DNA from 4 places in the Streptomonospora nanhaiensis genome. Region 4 is predicted to be linked to each of the others. Evidence: riboswitches for the same ligand, from Rfam matches in the RefSeq annotation. Region 4 holds a riboswitch; each other region holds the start of a gene.
What was found. Region 4 has a riboswitch for cobalamin ahead of metE (5-methyltetrahydropteroyltriglutamate--homocysteine S-methyltransferase). Riboswitches for the same ligand answer to the same signal wherever they lie in the genome.

Region 1 (3,644 bases), 5.7 Mb from region 4:
GACCTTCAGCTCCTTGTCGGTGTCGCCGGGCTCGATGGTGTAGGACGGCAGCATGCCCAGCCCGGCGTACTTGGTGAACACGCCCTCGTCCACGCAGGTCATGACGGTGTCCAGGTGCATGATGGCGCGCGCCTTGGGCATCCACAGGCCCAGCAGGCGCCGGGCGCCGCCGCGCGCGAACAGCTCGTGGGCCAGCAGCTCCACCGCCTGGGGGCGGGTGCGCTCGCTCAGGCCCACCAGCACCGAGCCGTTGCCGATGGGCATGATGTCGCCGCCCTCGATGGTGGCCGGGCCCCACGCCCGGCCGGGGTTCCACAGCTCGAACGGCTCGCCGGCGAACATGGGGTGCCAGCGGTACACCGCCTCGTAGTGGATGGTCTCGCGGCGGCGGGCCTTCTTGCGCATGACGTTGATCGACACCCCGTTGGCGATCCAGCAGGAGGTGTCGCGGGTGAACATGTGGTTGGGCAGCGGGGTGAGCACGAAGTCGTGGGGGTCGAGGGTGTGGAACCACACCGACTTGGGCTCGGCCATGCGCTCCAGGAGCTCGGCCTTGGTGATGCCGCCGATGAGGAACCGGCGCAGGGTGGCGGTGTCCATGGCCTCGAACGCCGCGCGCAGGGAGTCCACCGCCATCGGGCCGAAGAACCGCTCGTCCAGGACGCTGTCGAGGACGTGGGCGCGGGCCTCGGGCAGGGCCAGCGCCTCCTCCAGGAGGTCGCCGAACCAGTGCACGCGCACGCCCCTGCGGCGCAGGAGGTCGGTGAAGGCGTCGTGCTCCTCGCGGGCGCGCTGGGCCCACAGCACGTCGTCGAACAGCAGCGCGTCGTTGTTGGACGGTGTGAGCCGGCTCAGCTCCAGGTCGGGCCGGTGCACGATCACCTGCTTGAGCGGGCCGGTCTCGGAGGTCACCGAGAACACCATGGGCGCCCTCCGTTCGCTGGGGCCACGCGCCGGGCGGCGGGTGGCGAATGTGAGCATTCCGTCGCTTCCGGGGGCGCAAACCTCGTGGTTGCGGCGGAACCGCGTGCGTAGGATGGGCGGCCGTGAGCACGAGCGCGGCGGTGGGTTCATCCAATGATCCGATGTGGCGGGGGGCGCCCGGCTGGGCGGCCCTGCTGAGGACCGCCGGGGACTCCGTGCCGCCCACCTGGCTGGTGCTGGTGGGGATCGTGTCGCTGCAGGCCGGTGCCGGGCTGGCCGGGCGGATGTTCGAGGTGCTGCCGCCCAGCGCCGTGGTGTGGCTGCGGCTGCTGGCCTCCGGGCTGGTGCTGCTGGCGCTGGCGCGGCCGTCGCTGCGCGGGCGCAGCCGGAGCGACTGGCTGGTGGCCGCGGGCTTCGGGGTCAGCCTGGGCGTGATGAACTTCGCCATCTACCAGGCGTTCGCGCGCATCCCCATGGGGATCGCGGTCACCATCGAGTTCCTGGGCCCGCTGGCGGTGGCCGTGGCGGGGTCGCGGCGGCGCGTGGACCTGGTGTGGGTGGCGCTGGCCGGGACCGGCGTGCTGCTGCTGGGCCGCAGCGACGGCGCGGTCTCGCCGGCCGGAGTGCTGTTCGCGCTGCTGGCCGGGGCCATGTGGGCGGCCTACATCCTGCTCAGCGCCGCGACCGGGCGCAGGTTCTCCGGCATGTCGGGGCTGGCCGTGGCCGGCGTGGTGGCCGCGGTGCTGGTGGCCCCGGCCGGGATCGCCGAGGGCGGCACCGCCCTGCTGGACCCCGGGATGCTGCTGCTGGGGCTGGCGATCGGGCTGCTGTCGTCGGTGGTGCCCTACACGCTGGAGTTGCAGGCGCTGCGCCGGATGCCGCCCCGGGTGTTCGGAATCCTGATGAGCCTGGAGCCGGCGGTGGCGGCGCTGGTGGGCATGGTGCTGCTGGGCCAGTGGCTGTCGGGCTGGCAGTGGCTGGCGATCGGCTGCGTGGTGGCGGCCAGCGCCGGGGCCACCCGGCGGCCGGGCGCCCCCCGCGCCGCCGAGGCGCCCTCCGGCCCGGAGGCCTCCGGCGGCGCGGCGGCCGCCCGCGGCGGGGAGGCCCCGGACCCCGACTAGGTGCGCGCGGGCACGGGCGCGGGCGGGGCCGCCGTCCGCGCCTTCGGGCTGCCCTCCTACCACTCCCCCGCCCCCGGATTCCACCCCGACACTCCATGGATTGCGGTTGTCGCGAACCCCAGGCACAACATGTAGTATCTCGGGCGCTGGTGGTTCATCGGGGCGCACACCCCGGTGAGGCAAGAGGGAACCCGGTGCGAATCCGGGACTGCCCCGCAGCGGTATGCGGGAAACGGCGCCGCGCGCACCCCACGGGGGCGGGCGGACGCCGCCGAACGCCGCCATGACGCACTGGCGCCTCGCGCGCTGGGAAGCGGCGGCCGTAGGAGGGGCGCTGGACTGTCCGCCCTGAGCCCGCGAGTCCGAAGACCTGCCACCGGTGTGCGCGCAAACCGGCGCGCACCGCAACGGGGCCTCGCGGGCGGGCCGCCGTGCTCGTCCGCCGTGCCCTGGGCGGGTCTCCCTTCCCGGGCGGCCGTGCGGACGCGTGCGCTCCGACCCCCGCCGGTCCCACCGGATCAGCGTCTAACCAGGTTGGAGCCATCCATGACCCTCGACACCGCACTGCCCGCCGCATCCTCCGCCGCCGCCGACCGGGCCGAGCCCGGTCAGCGGGTGGCGGCGGCCGTGGCGATGGCGTGCGCCGGTCTGCCCGGGGCCGATCCCGGACCGGTGGTAGCCGAGGCGCGGCGCGCCCTCTACCCCGGCATCAGCGCGGCCGAGGTGGACGAGGCGCTGGTGATGGCCGCCCGCGCGTTCGTTGAGGCCGACCCGGTGTACTCGCGGGTGGCGGCGCGGCTGCTGCTGGACACCCTGCGCCGCGAGGCGCTGAGCTTCGTCTCCGGGCACCCCGACACCGCCGGGCAGGACGACATGCCCGCGCGCTACCCGGGCTACCTGGCGGCCTACGTGGCGCGCGGGGTGGAGCTGGGCCAGCTCGACCCGCGCCTGGCCGACTTCGACCTGGAGCGGCTGGGCGCCGCGCTGCGGCCCGAGCGCGACCTGGAGTTCACGCTGCTGGGGTTGCAGACCCTCTACGACCGCTACTTCCTGCACCACCGGGGCACCCGCTACGAGCTGCCGCAGGCGTTCTTCATGCGGATCGCCATGGGGCTGGCCCTGGGCGAGGACGACCGCGAGGCGCGCGCGGTGGAGTTCTACGACCTGCTGTCCTCGTTCGACTTCATGTGCTCCACGCCGACCCTGTTCAACTCCGGCACGCCCCGGCCGCAGCTGTCGTCGTGCTTCCTGACGACGGTGGAGGACGACCTGAAGTCGATCTTCCACTCCATCAGCAACAACGCGCTGCTGTCGAAGTACTCCGGCGGCCTGGGCAACGACTGGACCCCGGTGCGCGGGATCGGCGCCCACATCCGCGGCACCAACGGCTCCAGCCAGGGCGTGGTGCCGTTCCTCAAGATCGCCAACGACACCGCCGTGGCGGTCAACCAGGGCGGCAAGCGCAAGGGCGCGGTGTGCGCCTACCTGGAGACCTGGCACATCGACATCGAGGAGTTCCTCGACCTGCGCAAGAACACCGGCGACGAGCGGCGCCGCACCCACGACATGAACACCGCCAACTGGGTGCCCGACCTGTTC
Region 2 (3,644 bases), 200 kb from region 4:
GGCCAGGCCCGCGCCCACGAGCGCGGCCAGCAGCACGCGGGGCAGGCGCGCCGTGACCACGATGGCCTCGGTGGCGGGCGGCCAGTCGGGCGGCACGAGCCCGGGGGCCGCCTGGTGGAGGAGGATGCGCCAGGTGTCGGCGGCCGAGATCCCGACCGAGCCCGCGCCCACGCCCAGCGTCATCGCCAGCGGAAGGGCGGCCAGCAGCAGCGCCAGCGCCACCGGGAGCGGGAGCCGGCCGCGCCGGGTGGGGACGGCGGCGGGACGGGATCGGCCGGGCGGTGGCCCCGGCGGGGCCGGGGCGGCGGGGGTGCCGCCGGGGGCGCGCGGTGCGGCGGGGGTGTCGGCGGTGTCGGCCATCCCCGCTCAGAACGCCTCGGGGTGGAGCTGCTCGGCGATGCGGGTGACCGCGTCGCCCACCCGGACGCCCACGACAGTGGAGGACAGCGGCAGCTCGGCGAACCGCTCCCGGCGCACAGCGGGCGCGTGGGCCAGGGCGGGCTGGGCCAGCACCGCCCGGCGCTTGTCCTCGACGGTGGTGGACCCGTAGTCGTAGAAGAGGATCGCCTCGGGGTCGCGGGCGGCGGCCTGCTCGATGGAGACGTCGGCGAACACGTCGTCCACGTCGGAGAACACGTTGCGCCCGCCGGCGGAGGCGATCATGTCGTCGGCGATCCCGGCGCCGCCGGAGGTGAAGACGGTGGCGTCGAGGGAGTCCACCACCAGCACGTCCACCGGGTCGGTGCCCGCCAGCCGGGCCTCGACCGAGGCGACCTCGGCCTCGATGTCGGCGACGAGTTCGTCGGCGCGCTCCTCCACGCCGAAGAGGCGGCCGATGTTGCGGATCTCGGTGCCGACCGTGTCCAGGTCGACGTCCGTGGCGCACTGCTCGACGGAGGCGTAGGTGGTCATGCCGGCCGCCTCCAGCGCGTCGCGGCCCCGGCCCTCGGCGGGGTCGAAGGCGCTGGCCGCGAACCCGGCGTAGACGAAGTCGGGCTCGGCGGCCAGCAGCGCCTCGTAGGAGGGGTAGCGCTCGGCGAGCACGGGGACGGACGCGTAGTCCTCGCGCAGCTCGGGCAGGACCGCGTCGTCCAGGAACGCGGTGCCCACCATCCGGTCGGCCAGGCCCAGGGCGAGCATGATCTCGGCGACGTGCTGGTTCATGGCCACCGCCCGCTGCGGCGGCGCGGAAACGGTGACCTCGCGCCCGCACTCGCGCACGGTGACGGGGTAGCCCTCGGCCGGGGCGCCGCCGCCGGCGCCCGCGGCAGTGCCGCAGGCGCTGAGGGCGAGGACCACTCCGGCCGCGGCGGCGGCCGACCTGGCCGCCCGGCCCGGCCGGGCGGGGTGCGGGGAGGGAGGGGATGGGCGCACGTCTGGTCCTTCCGCGAGGCCGGGCGCGGCGCGCGGCGCGGCCCGCGGACGGGGGCACACGGGGGTGCCGCCGGCGCGCTCCGCCTCCGGGGTCCGCGCCCCTGGGTGACGAGTCGCGACGGGTCAGTGTCCTGACTCCCGGATCAGCGCCTGGCCCGGCCTTCCGGCGCGCGCGGCGCCGTGGCCGTGAGCGGGTTCGGCTCCCCGGTCACAGTGGCGGGACCGTGCCGGAGTCGCACCGGCTTCCTGTCGTCCCGTCGCCGTCCCAGGCTAGCGAGCGCCCGGCCGCGGCGGAGGGCCGGGGCCGCGGGCGGCGTCCGCACCGACTTGACCTCAAGTTAGGTAGAGGAATTATCGTCCGGTCTGTCGCAGGGAGCCGGTAGGAACGGCCGTGCGGCCGCCGACGACGACGAAAAGGGTGAAGCCGATGAGCATGGAGGTCAGCGCGTGGACATCGATGTACAACGCGATGCACGCGCAGGAGGACCGGCGGCCGTTCTCGTGGCCGACCCTGCGCCGGATCGGCCGGTTCGCCCGCCCGCACCGGCGCACCCTGGGCTGGTTCGTGCTGCTGAGCAGCGTGGTGGCGGCGCTGGCGGTGGCCACTCCCCTGCTGGCCGGGCGGATCGTCGACGCGATCGTCCACGGTGAGCCCTTCGACGTCGTGGTCGGCCTCGCCGCGCTGATCGCGGGCATCGCCGTCGCCGAGGCCGGGCTGGGCCTGCTCCAGCGGTGGCTGTCGGCGGGCATCGGCGAGGGCCTGATCCTGGACCTGCGCTCGGCCGTCTACGACCACGTGCAGCGCATGCCGATCGCGTTCTTCACCCGCACCCGCACCGGCGCGCTCGTCAGCCGGCTCAACAACGACGTCATCGGGGCGCAGCGGGCCTTCAGCGACACCCTCTCGGGCGTGGTGGGCAACCTGGTCACCCTAGCGCTGACGCTGGCCGCCATGCTGGCGCTGTCGTGGCAGATCACGCTGATCTCGCTGCTGCTGCTCCCGGTGTTCGTGGTGCCGGCGCGGCGCATGGGCAGCCGCCTGGCGCGGCTGGAGCGCGAGGCGGCGGCGCACAACGCGGCCATGGGCACGCAGATGACCGAGCGGTTCTCGGCGGGCGGCGCCACCCTGGTGAAGCTGTTCGGCCGGCCCGAGCGGGAGTCGGCGGAGTTCCGCGCGCGGGCGCGGCGGGTGCGCGACATCGGCGTGCGCACGGCCATGGTGCAGACGGTGTTCATGACCGCGCTGACCCTGGTGTCGGCACTGGCCCTGGCGCTGGTCTACGGCCTGGGCGGGTTCCTGGCGCTGCGCGACGAGCTCGCGGCCGGCGCCGTGGTGTCCCTGGCGATGCTGCTGACCCGGCTGTACGCGCCGCTGACCGAGCTGGCCGGGGCGCGGGTGGAGGTCATGAGCGCGCTGGTGAGCTTCGAGCGGGTCTTCGAGGTGCTGGACCTCGCTCCGATGATCACCGAGCGGCCCGGCGCGCGGACAGTACCCGAGGGCCCGGTGTCGGTGGAGTTCGACCACGTCGGGTTCGCCTATCCCGCCGCCGACAAGGTGTCGCTGGCGTCGCTGGAGGAGGTCGCCGTGCTCGACACGCGCGGCGGCGACCAGGTGCTGCACGACGTCACCTTCCGCGCCGAGCCCGGCCAGACCGTGGCGCTGGTGGGGTCCTCGGGCGCGGGCAAGTCCACCATCGCGGCGCTGCTGCCGCGCCTCTACGACGTCGACAGCGGCGCGGTCCGGCTGGGCGGGGTGGACGTGCGCGACCTCACCGCGGAGTCGCTGCGCCAGGTGCTGGGCATGGTCACCCAGGACGGCCACCTGTTCCACGACACCGTGCGGGCCAACCTGCTGCTGGCCCGGCCCGAGGCGGGCGACGACGAACTGTGGGACGCGCTGCGCCGGGCGCGGCTGGAGGACCTGGTGGCCGAGCTGCCCGACGGCCTGGACACGGTGGTGGGCGAGCGCGGCTACCGGCTCTCCGGCGGCGAGCGGCAGCGGCTGACCATCGCGCGGCTGCTGCTGGCCCGGCCCCGGGTGGTGATCCTCGACGAGGCCACGGCGCACCTGGACGCCACCTCCGAGGCGGCGGTGCAGGAGGCGCTGGCCGAGGCGCTGGAGGGGCGCACGGCCGTGGTGATCGCGCACCGGCTCTCCACCGTGCGCGCCGCCGACCAGATCCTGGTGGTCGAGCACGGGCGGATCGTGGAGCGCGGCACGCACGAGGAGCTGCTGGCGGCGGGCGGGCGCTACGAGGTGCTGTACCGCA
Region 3 (3,644 bases), 430 kb from region 4:
ACGACGCTGTGCACGCCGCGCGCGCCGATCCCGGCGGCGGCGCGCAGGGCGGTGTCGAGCCCGCCGTGCGTGGCGCGGCCGTCGGTGACCACGACCAGCAGCGGGCGGCGGGCGGGGTCGCGCAGCCGCTCGACGCGCAGCACCTCGGCCGCGCGCGCCAGGCCGGCCGCCAGCGGGGTGCGGCCGCCGGTGCGCAGCTCGCGCAGGCGGCGGGCCCCGGCCTCGACCGACGACGTGGGCGGCAGTGCGACCTCGGCGGCGCGGCCCCGGAAGGTGACCAGGCCGACCTTGTCGCGCCGCTGGTAGGCGTCCAGGAGGAGGCTCAGGACCGCGCCCTTGACGGCGCGCATGCGCTGCCGGGCGGCCATGGAGCCGCTGGCGTCCACGCAGAACAGCACGAGGTTGCCCTCGCGGCCCTCGCGGACGGCCTCGCGCAGGTCGCCCGGGCGCAGCACCAGTCCCGGACCGCTGCGTCCGCGGGCGCGCTGGTAGGGCGCGGCGGCGCGCAGGGTGGCGCCCAGGTGCAGGGCGCCCACGCGCCGCGCGGGCGGGCGGGCGCCGGAGGTGCGGCCGTGGGGGGTCTCGGCGCGGGAGCGGCGGCCGGGCGCGCCGTGGCCCACCCCGGTGAGGCGCAGCAGGCGCGGACGGTAGGGCTCGCCCGGTTCGGCGGCCGGGCCCTCCGACGCGGGGCCGGACCCGTCGGCCGGGGGGTCGTCCTGGGCACCGGGGCGGTCGTCGGCCGGGTCGGTGCCCGCCCCGCCCGGTGCGGGATCGGAGGTGCCGGTCCCCTCGGGCTCGGCGGGGCCCTCCGGGCCGTCCGCGCCCTCGGCTGACGCAGGCGGCTCGGGGGCGCCGGGGTCCGCGGGTGGGGGACCCTCCGGGGGCTCCGGGGGGTCCTCATCAGGGCCTTTTGGGTCGGGCTCACCCGCCTGCTCCGCCTGCTCCAGCGCCTCGCGCAGGCGGTCCTCGTCGAGGTCGGGGGCGTCGAAGGGGTCGCGGCGGCGCCGGTGCGGCAGGGCCAGGCGGGCGGCGTCGCGGACGTCGTCGGAGCCGACCTCGCCGTGGCCGCGCCAGGCGGCCAGCGCCATGGCGGCGCGGGCGGTGACGATGTCGGCGCGCAGGCCGTCGACGTCGAAGGCCGCGCACACGGCGGTGACCTGGCGCAGCGCGGCGTCGGTGAGCACCACGCCGGGCAGGCGCTCGCGGGCGGCGCGGATGCGTTCGGCGAGGTCGGCTTCGTCGTCGGCGTAGGCGGCGGCGAAGGAGCCGGGATCGGCCTCGAAGGCCAGCCGGCGGCGCACGACCTCGGCCCGCTGGGCGGGGTCGCGGGTGGCGGCGACCTCGACGGTGAGGCCGAAGCGGTCCAGCAGCTGCGGGCGGAGTTCGCCCTCCTCGGGGTTCATGGTGCCCACGAGCAGGAAGCGCGCCGCGTGGCGCACAGACACGCCTTCGCGCTCGACATGGGAGGTGCCCATGGCGGCGGCGTCCAGCAGCAGGTCGACGAGGTGGTCGTGCAGCAGGTTGACCTCGTCGACGTAGAGGAGGCCGCGGTGGGCGTCGGCGAGCAGGCCGGGCTCGAACGCCCTGACCCCCTCGGTGAGCGCGCGCTCCAGGTCGAGCGCGCCGACCAGCCGGTCCTCGCTGGCGCCCACCGGCAGCTCCACGAGCCGGGCGGGGCGCTCGGCCGGGGCCGCGCCGGGGACGTGGGGGCCGTCGGGGCAGCCGGGGTCGGGGGCGGCGGGGTCGCAGGCGAAGCGGCAGCCCTCGACCACGGCGATGGAGGGCAGCAGCGCCGCCAGGGCGCGCACCACGGTCGACTTGGCGGTGCCCTTCTCGCCGCGGACCAGCACGCCGCCCACGGCCGGCGACACGGCGTTGAGCAGCAGCGCCAGCTTGAGGTCGGCCATGCCGACGACCGCGCTGAAGGGATAGCGAGCAGGAGCGCTCACGCGGGTCAGTCCTTCCTCGGGAGTCCACGCCCACAGGGGTCGGTCGCGGTGCCGCGCAGTCTCCTGGCTTCCAGATCGCCGCTCCCCCGCCGCCTTCCCACCGGGGTCCGGCAGTGGCGTGCGTGGCGGGGTCGCTTCCTGGTCACAGTGGCGGGTCCGTCCCGGATTCGCACCGGGTTCCTGCTGTCGCGGCGGGCCCTGGACGAACCGGGGCGTGCGCCGCGATCGGGGCACCGCGCACCAGCGTCTCACACCGGCCTCCGCGCGCCCGCACCGCAGTCGCCCCGGGGCGCGGGGGGTGCCGGGGCAGGCGGGGGACGGTGAGGGCGCCGCCTTGCGCGCGGCCGGGCCGGTGGGGTGGGATGGCCGCGCCGACGGGGCGATGAGTCGAGGAGGGCACCGGCCGTGGACGAGGAGATCACCTACCGCTCCGCCCGCGACCTGGCGCGGATGCTGCGCGCGCGGGAGGTGTCGGCCCGCGAGGTGGTGGGCGCGCACCTGGCGCGGATCGAGGCGGTGAACCCGAGGGTCAACGCGGTGGTGACGCTGTGCGCCGAGCGGGCCATGGACGAGGCGGCGGCCGCCGACGAGCGGCTGGCCTCGGGCGCCGAGGTGGGGCCGCTGCACGGGCTGCCGGTCGCGCACAAGGACGCCCACGAGACCGCCGGGGTGCGCACGACGTTCGGTTCGCCGCTGTTCGCCGGCAACGTGCCCCGGCGCGACGAACTGGTGGTGGAGCGGATGCGCGCGGCGGGCGCGATCACCGTGGGCAAGACCAACACCCCGGAGTTCTCGGCGGGCTCGCACACGTTCAACCCGGTGTTCGGGCTGACGCGCAACCCCTACGACCTGACCCGGTCGGCCGGGGGCAGCAGCGGCGGGGCCGCCGCCGCGCTGGCGGCCGGCATGCACCCGCTGTGCGACGGCTCGGACATGGGCGGGTCGCTGCGCAACCCGGCGGCGTTCAACAACGTGGTGGGGCTGCGGCCCTCGCCGGGGCGGGTGCCCCGCCACCCCGCCCCGCTGGGGTGGTCGACGCTGGGCGTGCAGGGGCCCATGGCGCGGGAGGTGGCCGACGCCGCGCTGCTGCTGTCGGTGATGGCCGGGCCCGACCCGCGCAGCCCGATCGCGGTGCCCGAGCCGGGTGCGGGGTTCGCCGAGCCGCTGGAGCGCGACCTGCGCGGTCTGCGGGTGGCCTGGACCCCCGACCTGGGCGGGGCGGCGGTGTGCGAGCGGGCCGTGGTGGAGGCGCTCGCCCCGGTGCCGCGGGTGCTGGCGGACCTGGGCTGCGTGGTGGCCGAGGACTCCCCCGACCTCCGCGACGCCGACGAGGTGTTCCGCACGCTGCGGGCGTGGGCGTTCGAGGTGTCGCTGGGCGGGCTGCTGGACTCCGCGCGCGACCGGCTCAAGCCGAGCCTGGTGTGGAACATCGAGCAGGGCCGCGCGCTCAGCGGCGCCGACGTGGGGCGCGCCGAGGTGCTGCACACCCGGATCTACCACCGGATGCGGCGGTTCTTCGAGCGCTACGACGTGCTGGTGCTGCCGGTGAGCCAGGTGGTGCCGTTCGACGCCGGCCTGGAGTACCCGCCCGACATCGACGGCGTGGTGCAGGAGACCTACCTGGACTGGATGCGGTCGTGCTCCCACATCACGGTGACGGCCTGCCCGGCGGTGTCGGTGCCGGGCGGGTTCACC
Region 4 (3,644 bases):
GGCACGTGCAGCAGCGAGCAGGAGGTGCTCACCTCGACCTCGCGCGCCAGCCCGAGCAGGGAGCCCAGCGCGGCCAGGGCGCGCGGCAGGTCGCAGCGCCACACGTTGCGGCCGTCGACCACCCCGGCCACGAGCGTCTTGCCGCCCAGCCCCGACACCCGGGCCAGGTCCTCGACCGACTCCGGGCCGCTGACCAGGTCCAGGCCCACCGCCTCGACCGGGGTGCGCTTGAGCGCCTCCAGGACGGCCGGTCCCACGGCGCCGAAGTAGGTGGACACCACCAGGCCGGGGCGCTTCGCCAGGCCGCCCAGGCGCGTGTAGGCGCGCTCCAGCGCGGCGGTCTCGGCGCGGCCCTCGTCGGTGGCCAGCACCGGCTCGTCCAGCTGCACCGACGCCGCGCCGGCCGCCCGCAGCAGGCCCAGCAGTTCGGCGTAGCACTCCACCAGCTCGTCCAGCAGCTCCAGGGGCCGCCAGCCGGCGGGGGCGCCGGGGGCGGGCTTGGCCAGCAGCAGGAGGGTGAGCGGGCCCACCAGCACCGGGCGGGTGGGGATTCCCAGGCCGCGCGCCTGGGTGTACTCGGCCAGCGGCTTGCGGCCGGCCAGGCGCGGCCGGGTGGCCGGCGACAGCTCGGGGACCAGGTAGTGGTAGTTGGTGTCGAACCACTTGGTCATCTCCATGGGCGCGAGGTGGTCGGTGCCCCGGGCCATGGCGAAGTAGGCGCGCAGTTCGGCGTCGCGGTCGCCGGCGGCGTCCACCAGGGGGCGGAACCGCTCGGGGACCAGGTCGAACAGCACGGCGTGGTCGAGCACGTGGTCGTAGTAGGAGAAGGTGTTGGAGCAGACGGCGGTGACGCCGGCGTCGCGCAGGGTCTCCCAGACGCCGCGGCGCAGCCGGGCGGCCGCGGCGTCGAGGTCGGCGGCGCCGATGCGCCCGGCCCAGTAGGCCTCGCTCGCCTTCTTCAGCTCGCGGTCGGGCCCGATACGGGGGTAGCCGTGGACGGCGGTGGTGGTCATGGTCGGCGTGTTCTCTCCCTCGTCGATCAGCCTGCGGGACCGCTGGCGTCCCGAGGGGAGGGGGAGGGCGCGCACGGGCACGCCGACGCACCGCCCTGGCCCTCCCTCGGGGCGCACGGACCCAGCCGTGGGCGCGGGGCGCGGCCACGGGCGGTGGCAGGTCTTCGGACTCGCGGGCGCGGAGGCGGCCGATCCTGGCCGCGTCCTCCTACCGGCCGTCGCTTCCCAGGCGCCTGCGGCGCCCAGTGCCGATGACGGCTTTCGTTCCCGCTTACCGCTGCGGGGCAGTCCCGGATTCGCACCGGGTTCCCTCTTACGACACGCACGCCGGGCGCGCGTGTACCGACCGCGAGCGCCAGTATAGGCGCGGCCCTCGCGCCGCCCCGGGGCGCGGTGCGGGCGGTGCCCAACGCGCCGGCCGGCGCGCGGATTCGCGCGGTCGGCCCCGCGACACGCACGGCTCGGCGTGCGCAGCCGGGCCGCGGCTGGCAGGATGGGCGCGGCTGTCATGACGCCCGCGGGCGCCCGGCGGGGCGCCGGCCCACGGCGCGCCCGGGTGCTCAGCCGCTCCCCGGCCCGCGACCGATTCGCGTGGGATGAACAAACCTTGCCGTAGTTGCCCGCATCATGACGCTCTCTGTTGCCTGTCCTGGCTTTTCGCCTTTTACGCTCGACCGATGGACCGTGTCCGAATTGATATATCAATCGCGGAACTCGCCCGGTTGTCAGGGGCGACAGAGTCACCGGCACTTGAACCCAGGACCGCGAAGGACGCTCACCCATTGAGGAACCAGCCCGTGCGCCCGCAACCGTTGACCTCTGACCGGCGCCGGCGCGCCGCCCGCCCAGGACCGGCCCTGCGCGCGGCCGCGGGCGCCGCCGTGCTGTCGCTGCTCGCCCTGACCGCCTGCTCGGGCGATGAGGCGCGGCCGACCTCGGGGGACGAGGCGCCCGAGCCGACGCCGGCCACGGGCGAGGCCGACGAACTGACGGTGGTCGACACCAAGCACGTGCCCGGGCTGTCGGAGGAGCGCACGGCGAGCAAGGACGGCGGGGTGGAGATCGACGTCGCCTACCCCACGGTCCGCAACGCCGGGCCGTTCGCCGAGCGGCTGGCCGAGATCACCGAGCAGGACGCCGCCGACTTCGCCGGCGCGGCCGACGACCCGAAGTCCTACACCGTCGACTGGCAGCTGAGCGTGGCCGGGCCGGGCGTCATGGCGGTCCGGCTGACCCAGCGCGAGAAGGACGGCGAGGGCGAGCGCACCGGCTACTCCACCTACTGGTACGACACCGAGTCCGGCCACACGGCCTACTCCACCGAGCTGCTGGGCGGCCAGCGCCAGCTCGACCGGCTCGACGCGCAGGTCAAGAAGCGGCTGAAGGACGAGGACGGGGTGGACGTCTCCACGCTGCACCCCATCGCCCGGCTCTACGACTCTATCGGGTTCAACCCCGACGGCGACCTCGTGGTGGAGTTCGACGAGGGCCAGATCGCGCCGGTCAAGGACGGGCGGGTGCACGCGGTGGTGCCCCGCGAGGACGCCGAGCCGCTGCTGTCGGAGTTCGGCGAGCGGGCGCGGTCGGCCGCCGTGGTGGTCACGCCGGAGTTCCGGATCGGCCGCGCGGCCAACGCGCCCAAGGACGGCCCGCCCGAGGGCGGGGTGCCCGGCGTGATGGCCGCCGCCGACTCCGAGGTCGACTGCTCCGACCCCGAGTCCAAGTGCATCGCGCTGACGTTCGACGACGGCCCGGGCGCGCGCACGCCCGAACTGCTGGACGCGCTGGCCGAGTACGACGCGCGGGCGACGTTCTTCGTCACCGGCGGCCCGGTGCGCGAGCACCCCGACGTCGTGCGGCGGGAGTACGCCGAGGGCCACGAGGTCGCCAACCACACGGTCCACCACCCCGACCTCACCTCGGTGGGCAAGGACGAGATCGACGAGGAGCTGTCCACGGTCAACGAGCTGGTGCGCCGGGAGACCGGCTACACCATGGACCTGATGCGCCCGCCCTACGGCGCCACCGACGGCCAGGTCGACGAGGTCACCGAGCGGCTGGGCCAGGCGCAGATCCTGTGGAGCATCGACACCAACGACTGGCGCGACCACAACCCCGGCCTGGTGGCGGACCGGGCGGTGGAGGACGCGCGCCCGGGGTCCATCGTGCTGATGCACGACATCCACGACACCACCATCGACGCCGTGCCCGACATCCTCAAGCGGCTCGACGAGAAGGGTTACACCATGGTCACGGTGTCGCAACTGCTCGGCGAGACCGAACCGGGCCGCTCCTACATCGACGGCCACCCCGAACCGGAGGAGTCGCCGTCGCCCAGCGACTGACCAGGCGCTGACCAGGGCGTTCGCAAATCCTCCGGGTCGGGGCGCATGTGGCGCGCGCGACACGCGGCGGGGTGTCCCCGGTGCGGGGGCACCCCGCCGGCGCGCGTAGGCTGGGTCGCCGTGGTGGGAGCGCCTCCTGCGGTACCCGCCCGGCGACCTCCCAACCGCCGGGGCGTGGCCTGAACCGGTCCGCTTGGCGGCGGCGCCAGCGGGAACCCGAGGTATAAAGGCGGTCGTTCCCGACGAAGAGAGCAGCCACCACAGCGTGACCCGTGGATGTGTGAAG

Region 1: linked by a shared signal. The riboswitch ahead of HNR12_RS00025 (ribonucleoside-diphosphate reductase subunit alpha) and the one ahead of metE (5-methyltetrahydropteroyltriglutamate--homocysteine S-methyltransferase) in region 4 are both predicted to bind cobalamin.
Region 2: linked by a shared signal. The riboswitch ahead of HNR12_RS25945 (ABC transporter substrate-binding protein) and the one ahead of metE (5-methyltetrahydropteroyltriglutamate--homocysteine S-methyltransferase) in region 4 are both predicted to bind cobalamin.
Region 3: linked by a shared signal. The riboswitch ahead of HNR12_RS23395 (putative cobaltochelatase) and the one ahead of metE (5-methyltetrahydropteroyltriglutamate--homocysteine S-methyltransferase) in region 4 are both predicted to bind cobalamin.

The regions. Positions count from the first base shown of each region.
Region 1 is NZ_JACCFO010000001.1:12,785-16,428, reverse strand. Features, by position in the region: gene HNR12_RS00035 (arginine deiminase) at 1-924, opposite strand, end outside; gene HNR12_RS00030 (EamA family transporter) at 1,086-2,045, shown strand; cobalamin riboswitch at 2,179-2,437, shown strand; gene HNR12_RS00025 (ribonucleoside-diphosphate reductase subunit alpha) at 2,592-3,644, shown strand, end outside.
Region 2 is NZ_JACCFO010000001.1:5,895,269-5,898,912, reverse strand. Features, by position in the region: gene HNR12_RS25950 (FecCD family ABC transporter permease) at 1-360, opposite strand, end outside; gene HNR12_RS25945 (ABC transporter substrate-binding protein) at 367-1,374, opposite strand; cobalamin riboswitch at 1,499-1,623, opposite strand; gene HNR12_RS25940 (ABC transporter ATP-binding protein) at 1,802-3,644, shown strand, end outside.
Region 3 is NZ_JACCFO010000001.1:5,264,037-5,267,680, reverse strand. Features, by position in the region: gene HNR12_RS23395 (putative cobaltochelatase) at 1-1,949, opposite strand, end outside; cobalamin riboswitch at 2,006-2,132, opposite strand; gene HNR12_RS23390 (amidase) at 2,355-3,644, shown strand, end outside.
Region 4 is NZ_JACCFO010000001.1:5,693,441-5,697,084, reverse strand. Features, by position in the region: gene metE (5-methyltetrahydropteroyltriglutamate--homocysteine S-methyltransferase) at 1-1,013, opposite strand, end outside; cobalamin riboswitch at 1,152-1,376, opposite strand; gene HNR12_RS25105 (polysaccharide deacetylase family protein) at 1,811-3,358, shown strand.